One region of the Niveispirillum sp. GW835-FHT14G11 genome, then DNA from elsewhere that is predicted to be linked to it. Evidence: riboswitches for the same ligand, from Rfam matches in the RefSeq annotation. Region 1 holds a riboswitch; each other region holds the start of a gene.
What was found. Region 1 has a riboswitch for thiamine pyrophosphate ahead of thiC (phosphomethylpyrimidine synthase ThiC). Riboswitches for the same ligand answer to the same signal wherever they lie in the genome.
Positions count from the first base shown of each region.

Region 2: another riboswitch for thiamine pyrophosphate. It lies ahead of AC1Q7F_RS08785 (ABC transporter ATP-binding protein); the one in region 1 lies ahead of thiC (phosphomethylpyrimidine synthase ThiC).
Region 3: another riboswitch for thiamine pyrophosphate. It lies ahead of thiO (glycine oxidase ThiO); the one in region 1 lies ahead of thiC (phosphomethylpyrimidine synthase ThiC).

Region 1 covers NZ_JBXAFZ010000020.1:35,619-45,110, reverse strand. The annotation lists gene AC1Q7F_RS27630 (DUF3035 domain-containing protein) at 1-309, shown strand, start outside; gene AC1Q7F_RS27625 (class I SAM-dependent methyltransferase) at 491-1,306, shown strand; gene ubiB (2-polyprenylphenol 6-hydroxylase) at 1,309-2,853, shown strand; gene AC1Q7F_RS27615 (ankyrin repeat domain-containing protein) at 2,856-4,337, opposite strand; TPP riboswitch at 4,462-4,590, shown strand; gene thiC (phosphomethylpyrimidine synthase ThiC) at 4,658-6,499, shown strand; gene AC1Q7F_RS27605 (YdcH family protein) at 6,569-6,736, opposite strand; gene AC1Q7F_RS27600 (UbiX family flavin prenyltransferase) at 6,952-7,581, shown strand; gene AC1Q7F_RS27595 (Fur family transcriptional regulator) at 7,645-8,136, shown strand; gene AC1Q7F_RS27590 (CobW family GTP-binding protein) at 8,221-9,447, shown strand.
Region 2 covers NZ_JBXAFZ010000004.1:53,599-63,090, forward strand. The annotation lists gene AC1Q7F_RS08770 (ATP-binding protein) at 1-13, shown strand, start outside; gene AC1Q7F_RS08775 (ABC transporter substrate-binding protein) at 14-955, opposite strand; gene AC1Q7F_RS08780 (ABC transporter permease) at 961-1,728, opposite strand; gene AC1Q7F_RS08785 (ABC transporter ATP-binding protein) at 1,725-2,489, opposite strand; TPP riboswitch at 2,482-2,586, opposite strand; gene AC1Q7F_RS08790 (hypothetical protein) at 2,710-2,955, shown strand; gene AC1Q7F_RS08795 (hypothetical protein) at 2,903-3,208, shown strand; gene AC1Q7F_RS08800 (acetoin utilization protein AcuC) at 3,270-4,430, shown strand; gene AC1Q7F_RS08805 (DUF192 domain-containing protein) at 4,468-4,965, shown strand; gene AC1Q7F_RS08810 (hypothetical protein) at 5,118-5,690, shown strand; gene AC1Q7F_RS08815 (pectate lyase) at 5,694-7,358, opposite strand; gene AC1Q7F_RS08820 (nuclear transport factor 2 family protein) at 7,588-8,088, shown strand; gene AC1Q7F_RS08825 (nuclear transport factor 2 family protein) at 8,148-8,702, shown strand; gene AC1Q7F_RS08830 (TonB-dependent receptor) at 8,651-9,492, opposite strand, start outside.
Region 3 covers NZ_JBXAFZ010000013.1:97,028-106,519, forward strand. The annotation lists gene AC1Q7F_RS22830 (TetR family transcriptional regulator) at 1-401, opposite strand, end outside; gene AC1Q7F_RS22835 (Mpo1 family 2-hydroxy fatty acid dioxygenase) at 507-1,064, shown strand; gene AC1Q7F_RS22840 (2-dehydropantoate 2-reductase) at 1,066-2,058, shown strand; gene AC1Q7F_RS22845 (thiazole synthase) at 2,055-2,825, opposite strand; gene thiS (sulfur carrier protein ThiS) at 2,827-3,027, opposite strand; gene thiO (glycine oxidase ThiO) at 3,039-4,187, opposite strand; TPP riboswitch at 4,180-4,287, opposite strand; gene def (peptide deformylase) at 4,459-4,956, shown strand; gene fmt (methionyl-tRNA formyltransferase) at 4,991-5,917, shown strand; gene AC1Q7F_RS22870 (thiamine phosphate synthase) at 6,097-6,705, shown strand; gene AC1Q7F_RS22875 (COX15/CtaA family protein) at 6,764-7,795, shown strand; gene AC1Q7F_RS22880 (M3 family metallopeptidase) at 7,852-9,492, opposite strand, start outside.

The DNA.
Region 1 (9,492 bases):
CAGGAGATGGAGCGTGACACCCGATCGCAGGCCAGCGTGTTCGGCGCCAGCACGGCCGGTACCGGCGCCCTGATTGATCCGCGTACCAGCCCGCAGCAATCCAATGGTGAAGGGGCCCTGCTGGCCCAAGCCGGTGCTGACGGGGCCAGCCCCGATATCCGCGCCATTGTCGATCGGGAGAATCCCGGCGTCGTTGTCGGCACCCCCAGTTTCCTGGACAAGCTGATGTTCTGGAAGGACGAGCAGAACCCCGAAGTCATGCCTCCGCCCGGCGGTACGCTGTCCACGACACGTGAGAGCGGCAAGTAAGTTTTTGCGCTTTCTCAGGCGCCGCGCCGGCAGTCGCCGGGTACTTGTGCCCAAGGGGCACCGCTCCTCATATTGATCGAAGCCCCGCCCTTCCGGCGGGGCTTCATCATTTTCCGGAACCCATGCATGCGCGGCATCGCGCCCGCTTCCCAAGGGGGCCGGTCCAGCCTATGTTCCGGCCATGACCGACGCACGCCAGACCCCGCCCGCCGCCGCCCACCTTACCCCCCAGGGCACCCCCCCCAGGCCCCCCGCCGGGGAGGAAGGCCGTTTCTTCGGCTTCCGGGAGATCGACCCGACGGAGAAGGCCCCCCTGGTCCAGGGCGTGTTCGGCAGCGTTGCCGGCAAATACGACCTGATGAACGACCTGATGTCGATGGGCGTCCACCGGCTGTGGAAAGGTGCCTTCGTCGATCTGGTCCGCCCGCGCGAGGGTGAGGCACTGCTGGACGTGGCCGGCGGCACCGGCGATATCGCCTTCCGCCTGAAGGCCAAGGCGCCCGACGCCAAAGTTACGGTCTGCGACCTGACGGAGGCCATGGTGCGGGTGGGGCGTGACCGGGGTGTGGATGGCGGTCTGCTGTCCGGCATCGACTGGACCGTGGGCAATGCCGAGGATCTGCCATTCCCGTCCCGCTCCATGGATGCTTATACGATCGCCTTCGGTCTGCGCAACGTGACGCGCATCGACAAGGCGCTGGCCGAAGCCCGCCGTGTGCTGAAGCCGGGTGGGCGCTTCTTCTGCCTGGAATTCAGTCATGTCGTGATCCCGGTCCTGCGGGAGGTTTATGACAGCTATTCCTTCCACCTGCTGCCGCGGTTGGGCGGGATGGTGGCGGGCGACCGCGACAGCTATCAGTATCTGGTGGAGAGCATCCGCCGCTTTCCCGAACAGCAGGCCCTGTGCCGGCGGATCGAGGCGGCGGGCTTTACCGGCGCCAAGGCGCGTAACCTGTCCGGTGGCATCGCCTGCATCCATTCCGGCTGGCGCGTGTAGGCATGCTGCGCGCCTTCCGCAATCTGGCCCAAATACTCAGTATCGGTCGCACGCTGGGCCGCCATGGCGCCCTGCCGGTAGAGCTTTTCCACGATTCAAGCCCGCTCCTGGCCTTTTTCATGGACTGCCTGAACCGCAGCAAGGCGCCGGGCCGGCCGGGCCAGCGTCTGGCCGCGGCCCTGCAGGTGCTGGGCCCCAGCTTCATCAAGCTGGGCCAGGTTCTGTCCATCCGCGCCGATCTGGTGGGTGACGAGGTTGCCGATGACTTGGCCGAATTGCGCGACCGGTTGCCGGCCTTCTCCGGCGCGGCTGCCCGGGCCATCATCGAAGGGGAGCTGGAGCGGCCGGTCGCGGAGCTTTATACGGCCTTCGATGACAATGCCGTCGCTGCGGCCAGCATCGCCCAGGTGCATTTTGCCCAGACGCCGGACGGCCGCCTTGTCGCCGTAAAGGTGCTGCGGCCGGGGATCGAGACGGCGTTCCAGCGGGATATCGACCTGCTGCTGTGGCTGGCCGACTGGGCCGTGCGTCTGGCGCCCAAGCTGCGCCGCCTGAAGCCGGTGGCGGTGGTAGAAACCTTCGCCCGCACCGTCGCGCTGGAGATGGACCTGCGGATGGAGGCGGCGGCGGCTTCCGAGCTGGCGGAGAATTTCAGCGGCGACGCGACGTTCGGCGTGCCCGGCATCGACTGGGACCGTACCGCCAGGCGGGTGATGACCCAGGAACGCATCATCGGCTTTTCCATCGACCGGGTGGAGGAGATCCGCGCTGCCGGGCTGCAGACCGACCGGCTGCTGGCCCATGCGGCGGACGCTTTTTTCAACCAGGTGTTCCGCGACGGCTTCTTCCATGCCGACATGCATCCCGGCAACATGTTCGTGACGCCGCAGGGAAGGCTGATCGCGGTCGATTTCGGCATCATGGGCCGTATCGACCGGCAGACGCGGCTCTATCTGGCCGACATGCTGATCGGATTTCTGAACCGCGACTATGATCTGGTGGCCAAGGTGCATTTCGATGCCGGGTTCGTGCCGGCGACCCAGGATCAGGAACTGTTCAAGCAGGCCGTGCGCTCCATCGGGGAGCCGCTGCATGGGCGACCCTTGTCCGACATCTCCGTGGGCCGCTTGCTGGCCCAGATGTTCGCGGTCACGGAAAAGTTCCAGATGGAGACGCAGCCGCAATTGCTGCTGCTGCAGAAAAGCATGCTGACGGCGGAGGGCATGGGCCGCGTCCTGAACCCGCATGTGAACATGTGGGAACTGGCCCGCCCCCTGATCACAAGCTGGATGATTGAGAACCGGGGGCCGGAGGCGCGCGTCGCCGACATTCTGACCAACGTCACGGGCATTGCGCGTCGCCTGCCGGCGCTGGTCCGCGACCTGGAACAGGCGGCCAATATGCTGGTCGATGGCGGTGGCCTGCGCCTGCATCCCGAGTCGGTGGCCGTGCTGGCGGCCTCGCGTGAGCGGGAAGGGCGGCGCTGGCGCCGGCTGGGCTGGGCCGCCTTGGCTCTGGCGGCGGGTCTGGTGGCGGCGCTGTCCTGAAATCAGCTGCCGAGCAGGACGGTGGCCCGGCGTCGGTCTTCGCCAGTCAATAGCTTGTTCTCGGAAACGGGCCCCTTGCCATTAAGATAGTCGAGCGGGGTGGCACCCTCGTCATCCTTCGCGGCCGGGTTGGCTCCAGCCTTCAGCAAGGCCTCGATTACCGGGAGGCTGGCATTGGCGGCGGCATAATGCAGGGCGGTACGCTCACCATGCTTGATGTAGTCCCATTCCGCCGTCGCGTTGGTTGTTGCCGTTACTTCAGCTTTGTTGGCAATCAACCAATTCACCGCCGGTAGAAGGTCGAACTGCGCCGCAGTCATCAGGGGTGTTTTACCGAAATCGTTGCGCGTGTCTATGCCGCCGACGATGGAATGGGCCGCGATCATTGGCAGCAGATCGGCCCGGGCGACGGCGATGTGCATGATCGGGTCTGGGGCTATTTCTCCTTCGTTGGCGCAGAACTTGATCACGTCGGATTCGATAGACCAAATATCTGTTATCTGTGCCAATGCTTTGCGGATTTCCTCCTCCGGTGCGCCGTCAAGAAGCAGTTCGCGCAGACTACTGCCGTCAGGGTTGCGACATCCACCGATGGCGATGCTATCAAGGGCGCTGCCTATACCTTGGAAGGCCTCACCAAGGGGGCGGTCGATGTATCTTGCTATGCCTTCCATGGCGGTAACATAAGCGCCATGGATTCTGGCCTCTAATTGATGGTTGTAGAGGGACAAATACCCCCAAGATTTATAGGGGCTTGGGAGATTGGCCGGATCATAGTCTCCTCCAGTGAATTTGAAATCCCGTAGCTTTATTTTTTCGATCGCAAAGCTTTGGCGCTTGGCCATTCCATATCTGGATGATCCTGACATCGTAGCATTATTATAGATCACGTCAGCAGCGTCGGCTAAATTCCGGAATTGTTCCACGGCTTCTGTCGGAAAGCCCCTGATCTCCCCCCGGCCCCACTCACAACCGGAACGTGGTGTGTAATTATCCATACCGGATCCGAACATTGGTGCCGTCGCAACCAGAAGGTCCGGCTTCTTCAGGAGGATCCCACAGGGTATCAGGTACGAAGCTGTTGACCTGTTGGTCGCCAAGTCCGAGAGGGACGCTAGCTGTACCGTTGGGATCAGACTTTCCGACGTGCCGTCATAAGTTGGTGGCATGCCGGGCAATCGGGCCAAAGATTCTTCCGGGATCTGCTTCCAAGCCTCCGCAGCGATCAACTGGCTCAAATTGTCTATCTCGGCGTCCCGCTCCGGGCGGGCATCGCGGAAGCTGTGCAAGAACAGCATCAGGTCCAGCCTTGCCAGCCAAACGTCCTGGTGTGCCCGCATCAGCGCTTCAGCTTGATCTTGATGGCTCTCCAGTTCCTCTATGGCCGACTCATATTCGGGGGGCAGTGACGCTCCCTGTCCTTGGGCGGCGATAGCAAAGCTCATGATGAGCAATGCAGCGACGGTTAGATTGCGCAGGCCCAAGATCGCTTTCCCTCGGGAGAGTATCGATTATCTTTTACATCTTATCAGGGGCGAGCGAATACGAACAGCATCGCCGCGTCAACTACCCACCCTTGACACCCCGCCCCATCGTCCCGCACTTTCCATCCCGTCCAAGGGGAACCCCGGCAAGGGGCTGAGACACCGTATGGACCGCTTGAGGGCGGCACCGGCGCGGGAACCCTTCGAACCTGATCCGGGTCGTACCGGCGTAGGGATGGAAGCATAGGGGCCCCGTCTGCCCCAAACGTGCCGCCGCACCCCGTGCGCATGCCCGGATCTCCATATCAAGGGAGGTCCAAATGCCAGATACCAACATTACCGATCCCGAATTTCGCGTGACCACCGGCCCGCTGCCGGCGTCGCGCAAGGTGCATATGGCGGGAGAGCGCTTTCCCGACATCCGCGTCGCCATGCGCGAGATCGACCTGTCGCCCAGCGCCAATGAGCCGCCGGTGCGTGTCTATGACCCGTCGGGGTCCTATACCGACCCGGATGTGCGCACCGACATCCGCCAGGGACTGGCGGAGCTGCGCCGGTCCTGGGTGGAAGCGCGCGGCGATGTCGAGGCGTATGAGGGGCGTGAGGTGAAGCCGGAGGATAATGGCTTGGTACGGGGGCAGGAGAGCCCCGTACCGCTGTTCGACCGGGCAAGCCGCCGGCCGCTGCGCGCCCGGCCGGGCGCCAATGTCAGCCAGCTTCATTATGCCCGCAAAGGCATCATCACGGCGGAAATGGAATATGTCGCCATCCGTGAAAACCTGGGGCGGCAGCGGCTGGCCGAACAGGCGGCCCGCGATGGCGAGGATTTCGGGGCCAGCATTCCCGATTACGTGACCCCGGAATTCGTGCGGGACGAGATCGCGCGGGGCCGCGCCATCATTCCCAACAATATCAATCACCCGGAGACGGAGCCGATGATTATCGGCCGGAACTTCCTGGTGAAGATCAATGCCAATATCGGCAATTCCGCCGTCACCTCCTCGGTCGCGGATGAGGTGGATAAGCTGGTCTGGGCCATCCGTTGGGGTGCGGATACGGTTATGGACCTGTCCACGGGCCGCAATATCCACACGATCCGGGAATGGATCATCCGCAATAGTCCCGTGCCCATCGGCACGGTGCCGATCTATCAGGCGCTGGAGAAGGTCAATGGCAAGGCCGAGGACCTGACCTGGGAACTGTTCCGCGACACGCTGATCGAGCAGGCCGAACAGGGGGTGGATTATTTCACCATTCATGCTGGCGTGCGGCTGGCCCATATCCCGCTGACGGCCAAACGGGTGACGGGCATCGTCAGCCGGGGCGGGTCGATCATGGCCAAATGGTGCCTGGCCCACCACAAGGAGAATTTCCTCTACACCCATTTCGACGAGATCTGCGAGATCATGAAGGCGTATGACATCGCCTTCTCCCTGGGTGACGGTCTGCGCCCCGGCAGCATTGCCGATGCCAATGACGCCGCCCAGTTCGCGGAGCTGGACACGCTGGGCGAGCTGACCCAGATCGCCTGGAAGCATGATGTGCAGGTGATGATCGAAGGGCCGGGCCATGTGCCCATGCACAAGATCAAGGCCAACATGGACAAGCAGCTGAAGGTTTGTGGCGAGGCGCCGTTCTACACGCTGGGGCCCCTGACCACCGACATCGCGCCGGGCTATGACCACATCACCAGCGGCATCGGGGCCGCCATGATCGGCTGGTTCGGCACCTCCATGCTCTGCTATGTCACGCCCAAGGAACATCTGGGCCTGCCCGACCGCGACGATGTGAAGGTGGGGGTGATCACCTATAAGCTGGCCGCCCATGCCGCCGATCTGGCCAAGGGCCATCCCGGCGCCCAGGAACGCGACGATGCCCTGTCACGGGCCCGGTTCGAGTTCCGCTGGCGCGACCAGTTCAACCTGTCGCTGGACCCGGAGACGGCGGAGAAATATCACGACCAAACCCTGCCGGCGGAAGGCGCCAAGCTGGCGCATTTCTGCTCCATGTGCGGGCCGAAATTCTGCTCCATGAAGATCACGCAGGAAGTGCGCGATTATGCAGCCGCCCAGGAGGGGATGGCCGCCATGTCGGCGACCTTCAAGGAGAAGGGGGGACAGGTGTATCTGTCGGACAGGCCGATCCCGGAAGATCATCATTAAAGTAAAAAAGCCCCCGTCCGGCATTCGGACGGGGGCCTTTTCTCTGGCCGTTCGGGGCCGGAAATGCCGTCAGGCGCGGGCCAGGCGGTCCATTTCCTCCTTCACGCGCAATTTTTCCATTTTCAGGCGGGTCAGGGTCGTCGTGTCGGGCAAGGGACGGCGGGATTCCATCCGCACCTCCCGATCCAGGCTTTCATGCTTGGTGCGCAGCGATTCAACACGCTCGGGGAACAACATACGGCCTCTCCTTCTGTAACGATGGAACAACGGACCTGTCTGGTTGTTGGTACCTGAAACGCGGCTTGGCCTTTCCTGATGGACAAAACATGGATCACGATCCTGACATGGAATCGTTATCCGCGGCTCTATGCATATGGATAGGGTAGTGGGGTTTTTCGAGGGGCGGATTAGCCACCCTGGACGAAAACCATCGGGGGCGTTACATCACCTCCATGGCAGATATCCTCCCAAAGCCGGCCGGTTCTTCCGGTCCTGACCAGTACCCGGCGGCAGCACCGCCCCGACGGATGATTGTCGGGATCAGCGGGGCGTCGGGCATTGTTTACGGCATATGCCTGCTTGAAACGTTACGCCGGCTGGGCATCGAATCCCACCTCGTAATGAGCAGGTCTGCCGAGGTGACCTCTGCGCACGAGTCGGGGCTGAAGGTGGCCGAGATCCGGGCGCTGGCCGATGTCACCTATGCCGCCACCGATATCGGGGCCGCCGTTTCGTCGGGCAGCTTCCGAACGATGGGCATGATCGTCGCGCCTTGTTCGGTGCGGTCGATGTCGGAGATCGCGTCGGGGGTTACCAGCTCGCTGCTGACCCGCGCGGCGGACGTGGTGCTGAAGGAGCGGCGGCGGCTGGTGCTGATGCTGCGCGAGACGCCGCTGCATCTGGGCCATATCCGCACCATGGCGGCGGTGACGGAGATGGGGGCCATCATCTATCCGCCCGTCCCCGCCTTCTATGCCAATCCGCAAAGCCTGGAGGAGATGGTTGACCACACGATCGGGCGCGTGCTGGATCTGTTCGATATCGATACGGGCCGGGTGCGGCGCTGGGGGGAGGAGGGCTGACCCTCCTTTCCTTCTGCTGCCCGCCTGCCTACATTGGCACCGTCCTTGCTGAAGGCTCATCCGATGTCCAGCCATACCCACCATCATCACGACCATGCCGTGCGCCATGACCATGGGTCCTGCGTCCAGGATGCGCTGGCCCGTGCTGATGCGATCTGTACCGAACGTGGTGTACGGCTGACGGCGCAGCGGGCGCGGGTTCTGGAACTGGTCTGGTCCAGCCACAAGCCGCGCGGCGCCTATGCCATCCTGGAGGATCTGTCGGCGGACGGGAAGCGAGTGGCCCCGCTGACCGTCTATCGTGCGCTGGATTTCCTGCTGGAACAGGGTTTGATCCACCGGATCGAAAGCCAGAACGCCTTTGTCGGCTGCCCCGACCCCGGTACCGCCCATACGGGGCAGTTCCTGGTCTGCTCCTGCTGCGGCAACGCCACCGAGCTGACCGACCGGCGCATCGCGGCCGCCATCGCCGAAAGTGCGGCGGCCCAGGGCTTCACGGTGCAGCGGCAGACCGTGGAGGTAACGGGCATCTGCCCCGACTGCCGCGACCATTGACGGACGGGGCCCCGGCCCCCCACATGTTGCCCCATGCATGCCGGGAGACCCGGCCCTACCATTTTCATGCCTGAGGATGCTTCCTTGTCCACGCAACCGACCCCGCCCAGCCCGCCGCCCCGTCTGCCCATCTCCGTCCTGACCGGGTTTCTGGGCAGTGGCAAGACCACCTTGCTGTCGCGCCTGATCCGCGATCCTTCCATGGTGCGCACCGCCGTCGTCATCAATGAATTTGGCGAGGTCGGGCTGGACCATCTGCTGGTCGAGCAGTCGGACGAGAACATGGTGCTGATGGATAGCGGCTGCTTGTGCTGCACCATCCGGTCCGACCTGGCGGATACGCTGCGCGACCTGTACATGAAGCGCATGCGCGGCGACATTCCGGAATTCGACCGGGTGGTGATCGAGACCACGGGCCTGGCCGACCCCGCCCCCATCTTGCACACGCTGATGACCGATCCGCTGATCGCGTCGCGCTTCCGCCTGGATGGGGTGGTCACCACCATCGACAGCGTCCATGGCATGGGCCAGCTGGACGAGCATGAGGAAAGCCTGAAGCAGGCCGCCGTGGCCGACCGTGTGGTCCTGACCAAGACCGATCTGGCCGAACCCGCCCAAGTGGAGGCGCTGCGCCGCCGCCTGCATGACCTTAACCCCGGTGCGGTCCATGTCGATGCGCAGAAGGACCAGGGTCTGCCGGTGCTGCTGTTCGATGCCGGCCTGTACAATCCCAATACCAAGTCGCTGGACGTGCAGCGCTGGCTGAAGGCGGAAGCCTATGAGGGCGGGGATGATCATCACCATGATCATGACCATGCCCATTGCGACCACGACCATGGCCATTGCCACCATGAGCATGAGCATGAGCACGGGCACGACCATCACGCGCATGGCGATGATCACGACCACGCCCATTGCGACCATGATCATGGGCACTGCGATCACGACCATGGGCATGACCACGCCCATGGCCACCATCACCATGATGTGAACCGCCACAATGACAAGATCACGTCCTTCGTGATCCGGTCGGACAAGCCGCTGCCCTGGGACGGGCTGGTCACCTTCTTCGAGACGGTGGCCAAGGCGCAGGGCGACAATATCCTGCGCGTGAAGGGGCTGTTGAATGTCGAGGAGGCGGAGCGCCCCATCGTCATCCATGGCGTCCAGCACCTGTTCCACCCGCCGGTGCAGTTGGACGCTTGGCCCACCGCCGACCAGAGCAGCCGCATCGTCTTCATCGTCAAGGACCTGAAGCGCGAGACGGTGCAGGACCTGTTCGACAGCGTGGTGGGTGCCAAGGCGGCGTAGTTTCGTCATTTCCCTTTTCGTCATCCCGGCGGAAGCCGGGACCCA
Region 2 (9,492 bases), on a different contig from region 1:
GCTGCCGCTGTGATCACTTCACTTCCACGGCATATGTCGCCACGTCCGGCGTGGTCTTGATCAGGCTGCGGGCCTTCAGAAACTGGGCGAAACGCGCGTACCGGGCGTTGTCCAGCGCGCGGGGGCTGTGGGCGAAGCGGGCCACGCTGTCCTTCCAGGCGCGCTTGTTCAGCTCCGTATCCAGATCCTTGCGGCCCTTGATGAACAGGGCCCAGGCGGCGTCCGGATGGTTGATCAGGTATTGGGTGCCGCGTTCCACCGCGTTCAGGAAGCGGCCGATGCGCGGGTCGTTCACTTTGTTCCTGGCGGTGATGAACACCAGCTCGTCATAGGCGGGCACGCCCTCTTCCTCGGGGAAAAAGGCGCGGCCTTGCTTGTTCTCGATCGCCATCTGGTTCAGTTCGAAATTGCGGTAGCCCCCGACAATGGCATCCACCTGGCCCGCGAACAGGGCCGGAGACAGGGAGAAATTGACGTTGACCAGGGTGACATCCTTCAGGGACAGGCCGTGTTTTTCCAGCATGGCGCCCAGCAGCGCATCCTCGAACCCGCCGACGGAGAAGCCGATCTTCTTGCCCTTCAGATCCTTGATGGACCTGATAGGGCCATCCTTCAGGACAATGACGGTGTTGAGCGGCGTGGCCACCAGGGTGCCGACGCGCACCACGGGCAAGCCGGCATCGACCTGCAGGTGCAATTGCGGCTGATAGGAGATGGCGATGTCGCCCTGGCCGGCGGCCACCAGGCGCGGCGGATCGTTGGGGTCGGCCGGGGCGATCATCTCCACCGCCAGCCCTTCATCCTTGAAATAGCCCTGTTCCTGCGCCACGTAGAGCGGCCCATGGTCGGGGTTCACGAACCAGTCCAGCAGCACCGTCATCTTGTCCTGGGCCATGGCGGGCAGGGCGGCACCCGCCATGGTGGCGGCCACGGCCATCGCCCGCATCCAACGCATCTTCATTATGTGTCTTCCTTGCTCATCACGCTGTCGGGAAGCCAGGGCATGGCCCGGCGTAACATCACATCCACCAGCAGCCACAGGCCGACGGCCAGCAGCGCCAGGATGAAAAGAGCGGCGAAGGCCAAATCGGTCTGTACCCGCGCCGTGGCATGCAACATCAGATAGCCCAGCCCCGCCGACGCCCCCACCCATTCGCCCACTACAGCCCCGATGGGTGCCACGGCGGCGGCCATGCGCAGGCCGGAACCCAGGGCGGGCAATGCTGCCGGCACCCGGATATGGCGCAGCAGGGTCCAGGGCGTGGCCCCCATGGTCCGCGCCAGATCCAGCCAGCCGGGATCGGTGCGCCGCAAGCCATCATAGAAGCTGGCGGTGACGGGGAAGAAGATGATCAGGGTAGCCATCGCCACCTTGGACGCCATGCCATAGCCCAGCCACAGTACCAGCAGGGGTGCGATGGCGAAGACCGGCACCGCCTGGCTGGCCAGCAGCAGCGGCAGCAGCCAGCGCCGTGCTGCCTGCAACGCCGTCAGGGCCAGGGCCGCCAGCCCGCCGCAGAGCGTGCCCAACATCAGGCCCAGCACGATCTCCAGGCCCGTATAACCCGCATGCCGGGCCAGCAGCGCGTAATCTTCCCACAGACGCACGGCCACTCGTTCCGGACCCGGAAGGATATAGTGCGGCAGTTCTGCAAGCCGGACCAGCAGCGTCCAGGCCAGCAGCAAACCGGCCAGGGTGGTCAATCCCCGCAGGATACGCCCGGTCATGCGGTACCCCCGCGCAGGCGGGACAGCAGCTGACCCTGCAGGGACAGCAGGGCCGGCAGATCGGGCGGGCGGGGCGTGGCGCCGGATGGGATGATGGCATCGGACAAGCGCACCGGATTGCCGGACAGGACCAGCACCTGATGGCCCAGGCGCAGCGCCTCCATCGGGTCATGGGTGACCATGATCACGGTGCGCCCGGTCAGCAGGCCGGCCGCCAGATCCTGCATATCCAGCCTGTTGATGGCATCCAGGGCCGAGAAGGGCTCGTCCATCAGCACGATGGGCCGATCCTCGAACAGGGTGCGGGCCAATGCTGTGCGCTGGCGCATGCCGCCGGACAGGGCGTCGGGCCGCTGCCTTTCCCAGCCGTCCAGCCCCACCGCCGCCAGCAGGGCCATGGCCCGGTCGCGGATGATGGCGTCCAGCCGGACCCCGCGCAGCTTTGCCCCCAGCATGACATTGTCCAGGACGGGGGCCCAGGGCAGCAGCAGGTCCTGCTGCCCCATCCAGGCGATGCGGCCGGCGACGGGCATTCCGTCATCGGCGGTGACGGTGCCTTCCCCCGGCAGCAGCCCGGCGATGCGGCGCAGCAGGCTGGACTTGCCCACGCCGCTGGGGCCCAGAAGGCAGGTGGTCTGTCCCGCCGGTGCCGTCAGGTCCAGGCCCGTGAACAGCGTTTGCCCGCAAAACGCGATGGCGGCGTCACGGACATGGATGGCAGGGGCGGGCGGGGCCGCGCGCGGTCCCGATGGTTCATTCATGGGTCACTGTCCCTACGCCGGTATCAGCCGGATCAGGTTCCAGGGGTCGTCCCGTACAGGACCTCTCAGCCGACAATCGGCTCCCCCCAGTGAGGTGGGTTGGTTATGGCAAACACAGGGCAGTCCCGCAAGGTTAATGGTACCCTGGGGAAGCCGGTGACGGTGCTTGCGGGTACGCGCTGTCTGATGTCAAATCCGGGTGTCTGGAATGGGAGATACCATGCGCAAGTCCCTGATTCTCGTGACCTTCCTGTCGGCCCTGGCCCTGCCGGCCCATGCCGCCACCTTGCCCGAGGGGCCGGCCCTGCGGGTGGCCATCGAGAAGTCGGATGCCGACTTCTTCGCGCTGTTCTTCGAAGGCTGCGACCCCGATCGCCTCGCCACCATGCTGATGCCTGATTTCGAGATGTATCATGACAAGGGCGGAGAGGTGGCGCGCCGCTGCCCCCTTCGTGGCGGAATATAAGAAAGGTTGTGAGGAGAAGAAGAAGCCGGATGCCTGGCGGTCGCGTCGCGAACTGGTGGCCGGCACCATGACCCTGCATCCTATCGCCGGCATCGGCGTGATCGAGCAGGGCGACCATGTGTTCTATGAACGCAAGGGCGACGGGCCGGAGAAGCGGGTGGGCAAGGCCCGCTTCACCCAGCGCTGGCGGCTGGAGCCCGATGGTTGGAAGCTCTCCCGCGTCTTCTCCTACGATCATGAGGCCGTGAAATAACGTCGCGGGTGGTGCGGTGCGGCTTGTTCCCTTTCGCGCTGCGGCATAGGATCGGGTCATCATGCCCGACAGCGCCACCCTGTCCGAACCCGCCCCTGCATTGCGACGCGACGCGATGGCCTGTCCGCTTTATCTTGGCGGTGAAATCTATCGCCATTCCAGCTATGGCAGGAAGCATCCGCTGTCCATCCCGCGCGTCACGGTCGCGACCGACCTGATCCGTGCCATGGGCTGGCTGGATGATGCCGCCTATGTGGACAGCCCGCAGGCCACCCCGGAGCAACTGGCCCGGTTCCATGACCGCGATTATATCGCCGCGGTTCAGCGGGCCGAGCGTGACCAGCGCGTGGACCTGGACACGGCCCTGCGTTACGCATTGGGCAAGCTGGAAAACCCGGTCTTTCCGGAAATGTACCGCCGCCCGGCCATCGCCGCTGGTGCCGCGATTATGGCCGCCGATCTGGTGCGTGATGGCGGGGTGGTGCACTCCCCGGCCAGCGGTACCCACCATGCCCGGCCCGGACGGGCCAGCGGCTTCTGCTTCTTCAACGCCCCGGTGCTTGGCATCATGGCCCTGCTGGACCAGGGGCTGGACCGCATCCTCTATGTGGATCTGGACGCCCATCATGGCGACGGGGTGCAGGATGCCTTTCATGATGATGAACGCGTCCTGACCATCTCCACCCATGAGGAGGGGCGGTGGCCCTATACGGGCAAGCTGGCGGACCGGGCCGGCGGCATGGCCCGTAATATCCCGCTGCCCGCCGGCCTGAATGATGACGAGTTCCGCCATGTGGTGGAGGAGGCGATCATTCCGCTGGCCGTGGCGTTCCGGCCGCAGGCCATGATGATCCAGACCGGTGCCGATGCCCTGGCCGACGATCCGCTCTCCCGCCTGTCCTTGTCCAACCGCGCCCTGTGGCGGGCGGTGGGCGATCTGGTGGGGTTGGCGCCGCGCACCATCGTGGTGGGTGGTGGTGGTTACAATCCCTGGTCGGTGGGCCGCGCCTGGGCCGGTATCTGGGCCGTGCTGAACGGTATCGACCCGACGCCGGCCGAACTGACGCCGGCGGGGGTCCAGGTGCTGAAATCCCTGACCTGGGACCGGCGCGAAGGGCGCAACCCGCCGGCCCGCTGGTTCCACACCCTGGCCGATGCCCCGCATGAAGGCCCGATCCGCGACATGGTGCGGCAGGCGACGGCGGCCGTGCGCGATCTGTGATAGGATGCGCGCCAGTCTCATCCTTTCGGGAACCATCATGCTGCTGCGTCGTCTGGCCTTCGCCCTGCTGCTGTCCCTGACCCCGGCCCTGCTGCCGGCCACGATCCCCGCCGCCCTGGCCCAGATGGGGCCGCAGACCGGCCTGAACCGCGATAGCCTGGTCGTGGAAAGCAAGGGCGGGCGGCGCCACACCTTCAATGTCGATCTGGCCCTGACCCCACAGCAGCAGGCCACCGGCCTGATGTTCGTGGAGAAGATGGAGGATGAGCGGGGGATGCTGTTCCTCAACGAGCGGGAGAGCCGGCTTTCCTTCTGGATGAAGAACACGCTGATCCCGCTGGATATCATCTTCGTCGATGCCAACGGCTATATCCTGAACATCCAGCATGGCAAGCCGCATGACCCGACGCCGCTGCCGTCGGCGGGGCTGGCCATCGCCGTTCTGGAAATCAATGGCGGGCTGGCCGGCAAGCTGGGCATCAAGCCGGGTGACCGGCTGCTGCATCCGGCTTTCGGCGTCAAGCGCCCGAATTGAAGCCGTTTCAGCTTCTTCAGACGCCGATGCCGCGCCCGTTACCGCCGGAAAGATGAAAATCGCCCCGGTCATGCGACATACGGGCAACTCACTATCGGAGATACCCCGAACCCGCACATTTCCTGGGGGATACGGCGTGGTAGAATGGGAGCATGGTACTCTATACGCCCCCTCTGCAGAATCTGCCGCAACCGGTAACCCCGCCCAACCGGGACCGTCCGGTGATCGGTGTGCAGCCGGTGGGGGATCGTCGCCGGCAGGATCAGCCGGACCGGCGGAAGGAGGGGCGTACCCTGCGCCACCGCCTGCTCGACCTGCTGATGGAGGAGGTGGACAACCTTCCCGACCTGTCGGTCCCGCAGAAGCAGCGCATCCGCCGCAACCTGGACCGTCTGGCGGAGAAGCCGCCCGTTGCACCGACACCGATGGAACGCGGCCCGCCCCTGGCGGTACCGCCGCTGGTCGAGGCCGGGCCGCCGCCGGTTGTCGATACTGTCTCTCTGCCGGGATCGGAGCAGACCATCTCCGTCCTGGCGGATGATGTGATATCGGCGGAGGAAGTGGGCCTCCCGCTTCTGGCGGATGGCATGGACGCCAACCAGCTTGCGCAGGAGATCGAGCGCCTGTTGGCCCTGCACAGCGAGCAGGCGGTGAAGATCGCCTCCTACATCCAGGCCCTGAGGACCGTCACACCGGACGATCATCAGGTGGACCTGGATATTTGAGGGTTATTTCCCCAACGCCCTGATCAATTCCCCCATATTCTTGACATAGGCCGCCGTGGAAATGCCCTCCACGGGATAGTCGGTGGTGTAGGGGGAGGTGTCGCTGGGATCGCCGACGCGGGTGGCGCGATATTCGCCCCCCACCGGCATGGAAGGGCCATCGCCGATATAGGGATTGGAGATCGTGGTCAGCATCACCGGCCAATATCCGCGATTGTTCAGCCCGCCCACCAGTGCGGCCAGCGTAGCGCCATCGGCCACCTTCTCCTGTCCGTCCTTCTTCATCATGTCGAAGACATCGACATCGCGCAGGGTGAAATAGCGGGGCAGGGCATAGGTGCCGGGCTTGGCCAGCAGGGGCGAGCCCTTGGCCACCACATCGCCGGCTGTCGCCGCCAGCTCTGTATATTCCTTGCGCAGCGCCTCGGTCTTGATGGAGCGGAAGGACCCATAATGGATGATGACGTCGTTGGGATCGTCGCTGGTGTAATATTCGCCATTGACGACGTTGGAGCCGCGGCGGTGCAGGTAGAGCGGCTTGCCCTCGCCCACGGTGATGAAGGTCGGGTGGGTGCGGCCCTGGCTGCGCAGGTTGGCCGGTGACTGCACCTTGTCCAGCCAGTCCAGCGCCTCGGGCACCCGCGCCAGATATTTCGCCTCGCCGGTCAGACGATAGAAATTCAGCAATTGCTTGATATTATTGGCCGTGGTGTGAGTGGCGAAACCTTCGGGTTCATAGGTGCGGGCCCCGGCCGGCTTCAAGTCGGTGGTGCGGTGCTGCAGGCCCCAGGCGGGCTGGGGCTGCGGCTGCTGGGTGGCCAGGAAGATGTCCATGCCGCGCCGGATGGGGTCCAGCAGCTTCCTGTCACCCAGGGTCTGATAGGCGAAGACCAGCACCTCCAGATTCTCGCCGGCCACATCATCATTGAAGGTGATATAGCCGGTATAGTCCGGGCGGCCATGGACGCCGCCATCCTTGACCAGGGGGAAACGCTGCGGCCAGCCGCCATTCGGGTACTGCGCCTTCAGGATGAAGCCCAGGGCCTTGTCGAGCGCCTTCCTGATGCCCTTGTCCTTCTTTTCCAGATAGAGGCGCAGCAGGAACTGCGTGGCCTCGGCCGTGCCGGCATCATCGAAGGTGCCGTTGCCGTAATAATGATGGAATTCCTCCATCCGCCAGGCGTTCTTGCCATAGGTGTCGTACCAGCGCTGCTCCGCCTCCGGCCCGGCGGTATCGATCACATAGTTCCAGCCGCCGCTTTCCAGCTGACCCTTGATCAAGGCTGCCGCCGTCTTCATGGCCGCATCCAGGTACCAGGCGTCACCCGTGGCGTGCCAGGCATCCAGGAACAGGTTGCCCATGGTCGGTGTGCCCGGCGGCTGCACCCAGATCATGGTCGGGCTGGCCTCAAGCTCCCCCCAGCGGCGGGAGAAATCGGGCAGATATTGCCAGACGAAGCCGCCATTCACTGCCGCCTCTTCCACCATGAAGCGGCTGGCCCGCTTCATGGTCGCCAGGATGGTCTCCCGGTTGGGGGCCTGCGCGGCCTCCTGCGTCGTCGACACCGCGCCGGTGGCCATCGGATCGGTCTGTGCGTGAGCGGGAAGGGCCATCAACAGCGGCAGGCAGACAAGGCACAGCACACGCTTGAACGCGGCAGGACGCATGATCGGATCTCCGGGGTTTCACTCCACGGGTGGCGCTTCTGGCCACCTTGGAAAGGAGTAAATCACAAATGACACCGGTTTCCTATGCCTAAGCTTCGTTAAGTCCTGCCGGATTGTCGCGGCCCGTCGCAGCGTAAGAAGCCGGTTATCAGACAAAAATCAGCTTTCCGTCATAGCTGCGCCGGTACAGGTCTGGCAAAGCTGGAAGCCAACGGTGGAGACAGCCGACATGTATCAGATGCGCCTCGCGTTACCCTTCCTGCCGCTGCTGCTGATTGGCCAGACGCTGCCTGCCGGTGCAGTACCCGGTAAGAACGGGAATGCAACGGTGATCGCGCAGGCCGAAGCCTATCTGACGGTCTATCAGGCCCTGGATCTACCGGCTGTGGCCGCTGCCATGGCGCCCGACGCCCGTTTCGAGGATCCGACCTCCACCAACGTTCCGGGCATCGGCGGGCCGTTCAAATGGGAAGGGCGGGATGCGGTGATCGCGGGATTGCGGGGGTGGACGCAGAGCGTCCGCCGCATCGACTACACAATCCGCGATGTCTACGAGGCGTCCGGCCATGTCGTCTTCATTGGCACGGCGTCGGCATTGATCGAGATGCCGAATGGTGCTGCCCGCACGACCTTTCCCATTGTCACCATCGTCACGATGCGCGACGGCAAGGTTATCGAGCACCGGGATTACACCAACTATGCCGGTGCTGAGACCGGCAAGGCCGACTGAACGCGGATTTGCCGCCATGACGGCCGGATGGAGAGAGACAGATGCGGATATTGCCGCGGTTGCTGCTGTGGATCGGGTTGCTGGCCTTTGCACCAACGACCGTTTTGGCCGACGCGGATCAGACAGAGGCGCTGGCCCATCGCTACATGCAGGCGTTCAACAGGCTGGATATTGACGGGCTGCGGGCACTGCAGGCGAGTGATGTCCATTATTCGGACCGGACGGCGCCCGCGAAATTTGACGGTCCCATCGAGAGACAGGGCAAGGACGCGGTGCTCGCAGGTTTTGGCAGGTTGCGCGGGGAAAGTGGTGTGCACGAACTGGGCCTGCAATGGCAGCAGGTGTTCCACTCGGGCGATCAGGTCGTCTTCATTGGACGCGTCAATGTTCTGTCACCGGGACAGGATGGCCGTTGGCTGCGCTGGCGCACCGGCATGGTCACCATCTTGACGTTTCAGAACGGGATGGTGGTGCGGCACCAGGATTACGCCGATTATCCGGGGGCGGTGACGGAACCGTCGCCACCGCCCCCCCTGACAGGCATGAAAGCCGGCCGGGATCGTCAGAACCGCACCGTCCCGGACAGCACCCATTGCAGCGGCGGCTGCGGATAATAGGCGTAGGGGCCGTCATTATTGGCCACGACGCTGTTGACCTTGCGGTCGAACAGGTTGCGGCCGGTCAAGGTCAGGTCCAGCCCGTCCAGGCCCGTCCAGGTGACGGCGGCGTTGGCCAGCATGTAGCCGCCGGCCGTGCGGCTGTTGGCCCCGTCATAGGCATAGTCGCCGGAAATGTCGGCCCAGGCGCGCAGGGTCAGGGCGGCGGCGTCAATCGCCTGCACCAGTTCCGCCCGACCGGCATGGCGGGGAACGCCCGCTACATCCTTGCCGGTGAAGTCGAAGGGCCTGTTGGTATCGGGCTCCAGGAAGGCATTCTCCGTCCAGATGGCCTTTGTGTAGCCATAGGCCAGGATCAGCGCCGTGCCATGCCCCAGATCGGCATTGGCCTCCACCTCCACCCCGCGTGAGCGCTGCCGGCCGCTGTTAATGGTGCGGGCAGAGGCACCGACGGGCAGCAACTGCAACAGGTCGGACCGTTTCAGCTGATAGGCGGTGACGCTGACTGTGAAGCGGCCATCCGCCGTCTGACCCTTCACGCCCGCTTCGATATTGCGGGCGATTTCCGGGTTCAGATCGGTATCACGGTTGCGGAAGGACCAGATGGGGCCGAAGCCGGGGCTGAACCCCTCGCCGAAGCTGGCATAGGCGGTGACCAGGTCGGTCATGCGCCAGCGCAGCGATGCCTTGGGGCTGAGATGGCTGTCGCTGTCCTTCACCGTCACTTCCGGGTCGGGGCCATAGCCGCTGCCCGAGGGGCCGTAATGCACCTTGCGCTGGAACCGGT
Region 3 (9,492 bases), on a different contig from region 1:
TCTGCATCCGTGCGGGCGGCCAAGGCCACCTCGAACAGCAGGTCGCGGTGGCGGCCGGTATAGAAGCGTGCCCAGGCCGCCTCGATCATCGCAGCCAGCCTGGCGTCGGCGGGCAGCGACGGGTCCGGGGTGGGCGGGGCCAGGGCGCGGGCGGCCTCCACCGCACTGTGCAGCAGCCCTTCGGCCGCCAGGGCCAGCATTTCCGCCTTGGTGTCGAAATGGTGGGCCCAGGCGCCGCGCGACACGCCAGCCCGTTCCAGGATCACCGACAGCGATGCACCGGCATGGCCATAATCGGCCAGCGCGTCCAAGGTGGCGGCGGCCAGCCGTTGCCGCATCTCGTCGCGCCGCACCGACTGGCTGCGCCGGGCCGGCTTTTCCTGTTCCGTCACGCTCATCATGCACCTGAAACATTCCCCGTTTTCATCATTGCCATAAAATCCGGCCCGATGTAAAAACAAACCAATCGGTCTGTTTTTGACCGTCGTCATAAAAGGGAGGATGGGATGGCAAACGAGTTCAAGCCCGGCCGGCTGGCGCGCAGCATGGCCTTCTATTCCGCCTATCACCGGCATCCGCATAACCGGCTGACCCATTATTTCGGGGTGCCGACCATCGTGTTCGCGGTGATGCTGGGCCTCTCATATCTGACCGTGCCGCTAGGCGGGATGCAGGTCAGTGTGGCCCTGGTCCTGATGGCGGTGCTGGCCGCCTATTACGTCTATCTGGACCCGATGATCGGCGGCACGCTGGCGGCCCTGTCGGTGCCGTTTCTGATGCTGGCCGATCATGTATCGACCCTGCCGCCGACCATCGCGGCCACCATCGGCCTGTCCACCTTCATCGGTGGCTGGGCGGTGCAGCTGTTGGGCCACAAGTTCGAAGGCAACAAGCCGGCTTTGACCGCCAATCTGTTGCAGATCTTCGTGGCACCCTTGTTCCTGGTGGCGGAAGGCTATTTCGCCGTCGGCCTGCGCCGGGAAGTGGAGGCCGAGGTGGAACGGCTGGTGGCCGATGGCATCGGCGGTGCCGGCGCCCTGAGCCTGCCGGCGCATCAGGGTTAAGATGCGACGTATCCTGATCGCCGGGGCCGGTTCCGTCGGCTGCTATGCCGGCGGGTGCCTGGCACTGGCGGGGCGGCCCGTCACCCTGTTGGGTCGCGCATCGCTGCTGGACCGGGTCGCGGCCGGCGGGTTGCGGGTCAGCGACCTGGACGGGCTTGACCGTCCGGTTCTGCCGCGGCCGGGTCTGCGGCTGGATACCGATCCCGCCGCCGCCATGGCGGATGCCGGTCTGATCCTGGTGACGGTGAAATGCGCCGATACGGCCGGGATGGCCGACCTGATCGCCACCCATGCCCCGCCCGACGCGCTGGTCATCAGCCTGCAGAACGGCGTGGGCAATGCAGGCATCCTGGCGGAACGGCTGGGGCGGGCCCGTGTGCTGGCCGGTATGGTGCCGTTCAACATCGTGCAACTGCCCGACGGCCGCTTCCACCGCGGCACCGGCGGGCGGATCATGATCGCCGCTGGTCACAAGGGCGTGTGTGCGGAACTGGACGTGCCGGGCCTGCCCGTGGCGGAAAGTGCCGACATGGACGCGGTGCTGTGGGGCAAGCTGCTGATCAATTTGAACAACGCGCTGAACGCCCTGTCCGGCCTGCCTTTGGCCCAGCAGCTGGCGGCGCGGCCCTGGCGATTGTTGCTGGCGCAGCAGCAATGGGAGGGGTTGCGGGCGTTGAAGCGGGCGGGGATCAAGCCGGCCAAATCGGCGGCCCTGGCGCCGCATCTGCTGCCCTGGCTGCTGTGCCTGCCCGACCCGCTTTTCCGGCTGGCGGCCCGGCGCATGCTGTCCATCGACCCGCTGGCCCGGTCATCGATGTGGGAGGATCTGGAGCGCCGTCGGCCGACGGAGATCGACCGGTTGCAGGGGGCGGTGATCGAGCTGGCCGAACGCCACGAGCTGGACGCGCCGGTCAATCGCCGGGTCCGGGATTTGATCCGGGCGGCGGAGCAGGCTGGGGCCGGATCGCCGGGGTTGGCAGCAGGGGCGGTTTAGGTCCCGATCAGCCCCAGTTCCGGACTCGACGCTTCGGCCCGCAACCGCTTGGGGATGCGACCCGCCAGCCTTGCCATGCGCCCGCCTTCCACGCCGGCGCGCATGGCAGCGGCCATCATTACGGGATCGATACTTTTCGATACGGCAGTGTTCAGCAGCACCGCGTCGCAGCCCAGCTCCATGGCCAGGGCCGCGTCGCTGGCCGTGCCGATACCGGCATCCAGCACGACGGGAACGAGGCTGTTCCGGCAGATCGTTTCGATATTGTAAGGGTTCAGGATGCCCAGGCCGGTGCCGATCGGTGCCCCCAGCGGCATGACGGCGGCGCAGCCGATATCGGCCAGCCGGCGGCAGATGATGGGATCGTCGGTGCAATAGGGCAGGACCACGAACCCGTCACGCACCAGCTCGTCCGCGGCGCGCAGCAACTGTTCCACGTCGGGATACAGCGTCTCGCGGTCGCCGATCAGTTCCAGCTTGATCCAGTTGGTGTCCATCGCCTCGCGCGCCAGCTGCGCGGTCAGCACGGCATCCTTCACCGTGGAACAGCCGGCGGTGTTGGGTAGCAGCCAGACTCGGCCTGCCACCAGATCCAGCAAGCCCTCGCCATAGCCGGTCAGGTCGGCGCGCCGGACGGAGACGGTCAGGATTTCAGCACCCGAGGCGTCCAGACTGTCCAGGAACACCTGCTGGTTGGGATAACCGGCGCTGCCCAGGAACAGGCGCGACCGGAAGCTTTGGCCGGCGATCTTCAGTGGATCCTTCATCTCAACCACCTTGCAGAACCTTGACGATTTCCACCCGGTCGCCGGGGGAGAGCACCGTATCGGCCCAGCGGCCGCGCGGCACGACACTGTCATTGACGGCCACGGCGATGCCGCGCGCACCCGCATCGATCCCGTCCGCCGCCATCACGGCGGTCAGGGCGTAATCGTCGGGCACGATGGTGCGGCCATTGATCATGATCATGTTTCCATCCTTCACGCCGCGCGGGCGGCGTTGAAACGGTCGGCCCCGAACGGGGCGATATGCGGGTCGGTGCGGCCCGTCAGGACCAGGGCGGATATTGCATCCGCCGTGATCGGGGCCAGCAGGATGCCGTTGCGGTGATGGCCGGTGGCCAGTACCAGCCCATCCAGGCCGGGAGCTGCCCCCAGGATCGGCGCATCATCGCGGCTTCCGGGGCGCAGGCCCGTCCACATCTCGCGGATGGGCAGTTCCTCCACCCCCGGCAGGGCGCGCCAGGCGGCGTCCAGCAGGGCCAGCACCCCGCCGGCCGTCATCTGGGCGTCGAACCCCTTCTCCTCCGTCGTCGCCCCGATGATCAGGGTGCCGTCGGCGCGGGGCACCAGATAGCATTTGGGCGCCCAGACGACATGGGTCAACAGCGGATGGGCCGGGTCCATGGCGAGCGACATCATCTGGCCCTTCACCGGCCGCACCGGCGGCGGGCTGGCCTGACCGGGCACCAGGCGCGACCAGGCGCCGGCGGCGATCACCACCTGATCGGCCGGCACCACCCGGTCGCCCAGCACCACGCCCCGCACGCGGCCGCCCTGCACATCCAGGCCCGTGGCCTCCACACCTTCATGCAGACGGGCCCCGGTCCGTTCCAGGGCCACGCGCAGCGCGGCGCTGGCCAGGCGGTTATCCACCTGCCCGTCCTTGGCGCTGTAGATGCCGGCGGCGGTGCGCGGGTTCAGGAACGGTTCCCGCTCCTTGGCCTGCGCGCCGGTCAGCCAGACAAGGTCCAGGCCCAGTCCGCGCTGGAACTCATAGTTCGACCGCAGCAGTTCCACCTCATCGCGGGTGCTGGCCACCACCAGCGTCCCCTCGGTCCGCAGGCCCACGGGCAGGCCGGTCAGCGCCGCCAGCTCCTGCGCGAAGTCCGGCCAGCGGGCCTGGCTTTCCAGGCACAAGGGCAGCAGGCGCTGTTCGCCCGGCTCCGCCTCCACGCCGGCGGCCAGCATGCCGGCGGCGGCGCGGCTGGCGGCTTGGCCGGCCTTGGCCTTCTCATAGATATCGACCCGGGCCCCGGCCTGGGCCAGGCGCCAGCCGATGGACATGCCGATGATGCCGCCGCCGATGATGGCGACGCGCGGCTTTTCCGTGGTGCGATGTAGCGTCATTTCCGCCTTCTCCCTTCGCCGGCATGACCCGGATCAGGTTCTATGGGTGTGATCTCAGCCGCGCGACCGGATAGGCCATGCGGCACCCCAGGGTCCATGCGCTATGTCATGGGCCTGTCATGGACGGATTGCAAGGGGATGAGGCCCAAGGGGATGCAACGCGGCAATTCCGCCCCGCCGGGATCGCGCTTGACCATTGGCCGCTCGCGCGCATATCTGCCCTATGAGGGACTTTGTGTCCCGTTCGCCTTCCTGAGCCCCGGAACTCCCCATGTCGCTGCTGCCCATCCTGACCATTCCCGACACCCGCCTGAAGACCAAGTGCAAGCCGTTGACCAATGTCGATGGCCGCGTGGTGGGCCTGATGGATGACATGCTGGAGACCATGTACAAGGCGCCGGGCATCGGTCTGGCCGCCCCGCAGATCGGGTTGCTGGAACGGCTGATCGTGGTGGATGTGTCGGAAAACCGCAGCGACGCCATGGCCATGGTCAACCCCGAGCTGCTCTGGACATCGGACGAACTGGCGGTGACCCAGGAAGGGTGCCTGTCCATCCCGGAGATCTATGCCGACGTGACGCGACCCAAGATGGTGCGCGTGCGCTATGTCGACCGGGCGGGTGAGGTGCGGGAGATGGATGCCGACGGGCTGCTGGCCACCTGCATCCAGCATGAGATCGACCATCTGAACGGCGTGCTGTTCATCGACCATCTGTCGTCGCTGAAGCGCAACATGATCCTGCGCAAGTACAACAAGGCGAAGAAGTAAGCACACCCGTTCCCCATAGCCCGGAAGGTTCCCCATGCCGCTGCGTCTCGCCTTCATGGGCACGCCGGATTTCTCCGTCGGTATTCTGGATGCCCTTGTCGCTGCCGGGCATGAGGTGATCGCCGTCTATTCCCAGCCGCCGCGGCCCGCCGGGCGCGGCCAGCAATTGCAGGCCGGCCCCGTGCATCGCCGGGCCGAAGCCCTGGGCATTCCGGTGCGCACGCCCAAAAGTCTGCGCAAGGCCGAGGAACAGGAGGCGTTTGCCGCCCTTGACCTGGATTGCGCCATCGTCGCGGCCTATGGCCTGATCCTGCCGCAGCCGATCCTGGATGCGCCGCGTCTGGGCTGCGTCAACGTGCATGCCAGCCTGCTGCCGCGCTGGCGGGGGGCGGCCCCAATCCAGCGGTCGATCCTGGCCGGGGATGCCGAAACCGGCGTGACCATCATGCAGATGGATGCCGGACTGGATACCGGCGCCATGCTGCTGACGGACAGGGTGGCGATCACACCCCGCATGAATGCCGCCGACCTGCATGATGCGCTGGCTGACATGGGCGCGCGGCTGATGGTGGAAGCACTGCCCGGCATCGCGGACGGTTCGCTGAAGCCGGTGCCGCAGCCGGAAGCGGGCGTGACCTATGCCGCCAAGCTGACCAAGGACGAGGGGCGGCTGGACCTGTTCCGCCCGGCGGCGGACCTGGACCGGCAGGTGCGCGGCCTGACCCCCTGGCCCGGTACCTGGATCGATCTGGCCAATGGCGAGAAGCTGAAGGTGCTGGAAACCCTGCCCGTGGAGGGCAAGGGCGAGCCGGGTACCCTGCTGGACGGGGCCCCCACCCTGGCCTGCGGCGAGGGCGCCTTGCGCCTGATCCGCGTGCAGCGGCCGGGCAAGGGACCGGTCGATGGCGGTGCCTTCCTGCGCGGATATCCGCATGGGATCGGGGGAAAGCTGATCGGTTGAAGCCGTCCAGGTTTTTTAATCGTCATCCCGGCGAAAGCCGGGACCCAGGGGCCACAAGCCCGACCTTTCCGCAGCGTTGATCGCCGCAAACCATACAAGTGTTTCCCCGTGGCCCCTGGGTCCCGGCTTTCGCCGGGATGACGAAAGAGGGGTGGGGGATATCGATCGAAGGTGCCCCCATGCCCCTGCCCAACCCGCCCCTGCTGCTGATCACCGACCGGACGCAGGCCGTGGGCGGGCTAGTGTCGGCGGTGGCGGACTGTGTGGCTGCCGGGTGCCGGTGGGTCAGTCTGCGGGAGAAGGACCTGTCCGCCGCCGAACAGGCCGATCTGCTGCGGGCGCTGAAGCCGCTGCTCGCCGATATCGGTGGTACCCTGACCGTGCATGGCGATGCGTCGCTGGCCCCGCTGTGCGACGGAGTGCATCTGCCCGACGGGGCCGACATCGCCGCCGTGCGGGCCCTGCTGGGGACGGATGCCCTGATCGGCGCCTCCTGCCATGACCGGGACGGTGTGATCGCGGCGGCACGGGACGGTGCCGACTATGCCACGCTCAGCCCGATCTTCCTGACGGCGTCCAAGCCGGGATATGGGCCGGCCCTGGGAACGGATATGCTGGCCGGGCTGCCCCTGCCCACCCTGGCGCTGGGCGGCGTGGATGCTGCCAATATCGGTGACTGTATCGCCGCCGGTGCGGCGGGGGTGGCGGTGATGGGCGGGCCGATGCGCGATCCGTCTGCCATGGCATCGCTGCTGGCTGCGACGCCGGGCCGCAAGCCCGGCATTTGACCGGCGGGGCCGCAGGGCCCCATATCAGCCGCATCTTTCATCCACCGAACGGCCCGTCATGAATGCCGCTTCTGCTTCCGGTCCCCGTGCCGTCGCCAACTGGCTGCTGTTCTGCGCCGGGATGGTGTTTGTCATGGCCATCATCGGGGCCATCACCCGCCTGACGGAAAGCGGCCTGTCCATCACCGAATGGAAGCCGATCACCGGCGCCCTGCCGCCCCTGAACGAGGCGCAATGGCTGGCGGAATTCGAGAAATACAAGCAGATTCCGGAATATCAGGTGCTGAACCGTGGCATGAGCCTGGCGGAGTTCAAGCAGATCTTCTTCTGGGAATGGTTCCACCGCCTGTGGGGCCGGCTGATCGGTGTCGCCTTCGCCCTGCCTTTGGCCTGGTTCGCCCTGAAGGGCTGGGTGACGCGGGCCATGCTGCCCAAACTGGTGGGCCTGTTCCTGCTGGGTGGGCTGCAGGGGTTCATCGGCTGGTTCATGGTGCAGTCGGGCCTGTCGGTGCGCACCGATGTCAGCCATTACCGGCTGGCCCTGCATCTTTCCATGGCCCTGATCCTCTATGGGCTGCTGATCCAGGCGGGGCTGGGCCTGCGTCATCCCGGTGCTGTCCATCGGCCCGACCGGGCGGGCTTGCGCCGCCATGGCTGGGCTGCCATGGCACTGGTGTCGGTCACCGTGGTCTGGGGGGCCTTCGTGGCGGGGCTGGATGCCGGTTTTGCCTATAACACCTGGCCGCTGATGAACGGGGATTTCGCGCCGCCGGAAATGTGGACCCTGTCGCCCTTCTGGCTGAACCTGCTGGAGAATACGGCGGCCGTGCAGTTTACCCATCGCTGGCTGGCCATCGCCACGGCGTTGGCCGTGCTGTCCTATGCCTGGCGGGTGGGGCAGCGGGCCGACTTGGCCGGCGTGGCCAAAAGTGCCGCGCTCTGGCTGGCGCTGGGCATCGGGGGACAGGTGGTGCTGGGGATTACCACCCTGCTGCATGGGGTCCCGGTGGCGCTGGGCTCCGCCCACCAGGGCGGGGCCCTGGTGGTCATCGCGCTGCTGATCCGGTCGATCCATACCTTGCGGCGATAAACAAAAAAAGCCCCCGCTGGATCACTCCGGCGGGGGCTTTCCTTTTGTACCAGACCTCAGTTCACCCGCGAACCCGTTCCCAGCAGGCCCCGGTTTTCCAGCAGCGCGTCGACCTTGGGCGGACGGCCGCGGAAGGCGACATAGGCCGCCATCGGGTCCTTGCTGCCGCCGGCGCTGTAGACCTGCTCATAGAGCTTCTTGGCCAGCTTGGGGTCGAAGATGTTGCCGGCTTCCTTGAAGGCATTGAAGCCGTCGGCGTCCAGCACTTCCGCCCACATATAGCTGTAATAGCCGGCCGAATAGCCGTCGCCGGAGAAGACATGGGTGAAATGCGGGCTGCGGTGGCGCATGACGATTTCCTTCGGCATGCCCAGCTTGGCCAGCTCCTCGCGCTCGAACGTGTCGGGGTCCAGACCCTTGGCATCGGTCAGGCTGTGATAGGCCAGATCGACCAGGGCGGAGGAAGTGTAGGAGACGGTGGCAAAGCCCTGGTTGAAGGTCTGGGCCGCCAGGATCTTGTCCAGCAGCGCTTTGGGGATCGGCTCGCCCGTCTTGTAATGCACGGCGAAGCGCTGGAGGATTTCCGGCTGCTCCACCCAATGTTCCAGGATCTGGCTGGGGAACTCCACGAAATCGCGCAGCACGGAGGTGCCGGAAAGCTGCGGATAGGTGACGTTCGACAGCATGCCGTGCAGGCCGTGGCCGAACTCGTGGAACAGGGTGGTGGCATCGTCGAAGGACAGCAGCGTCGGCTGGCCGTCGGCCCCCTTGGCGAAATTGTTGTTGTTCATCACGATGGGATGAACCACGCCGCCCAGCTTCTGCTGCTCCCGCAGGCTCGACATCCAGGCGCCGGAACGTTTGGTGGGACGGGCGAAATTGTCGCTGTAGAACACGGCCAAGTGCTTGCCGTTCCGGTCCTTCACCTCATACGCCTTGACGTCCGGGTGATAGCGGGGAATGTCTTTCAGTTCAGCAAAGGTGACGCCGAACAGCTGGTTGGCGGTGAAGAACACCGCTTCCATCATCTTGTCCAGCTGGAAGTACGGCTTGATCTCCTCCTCGTTCAGGTCGAACTTCGCCTTGCGTACCTTCTCGGCATAGTAATACCAGTCCCAGGGCTCGATCTGGATGTTCTGGCCCTCGCTGGCGGCCATCTTCTGAAGGTCTTCCTTCTCCTCCGCCGCCCGGACCTTGGCGGGTTCCCAGACCTGCAACAGCAGGTCGCTGACGGCCTGCGGGGTTTTGGCCATGGTATCGGCCATCTTGTATTCGGCAAAGGTCTTGTAGCCCAGCAGGTTCGCGCGCTCGATGCGGAGCTGCACGATCTCCTTGATGGCGGCGTTGTTGTCCTGGGCGTCGCCATTGTCGCCACGGGCGATCCAGGCCTTCCAGGCCGTCTCACGCAAGGTCCGGTTGGCGGAGAAGGTCAGGAACGGCTCGATGGAGGAGCGCGACAGGGTGATGACATATTTGCCGTCGTCACCGCGGTCCTTGGCGGCCTGGGCGGCTGCCTGCACCACGAAGTCGGGCAGGCCGGCCAGCTCGTCCTTCGACGTCAGGACCAGCTTGTATTCCTTCTCGTCGGCCAGGACGTTCTGGCTGAACTGGGTGGACAGCACGGCCAGGCGCTGCATGACGGCGGCCATGCGCTCGCGGTCCTTGCCCTCCAGCTTGGCGCCGGCGCGCACGAAATC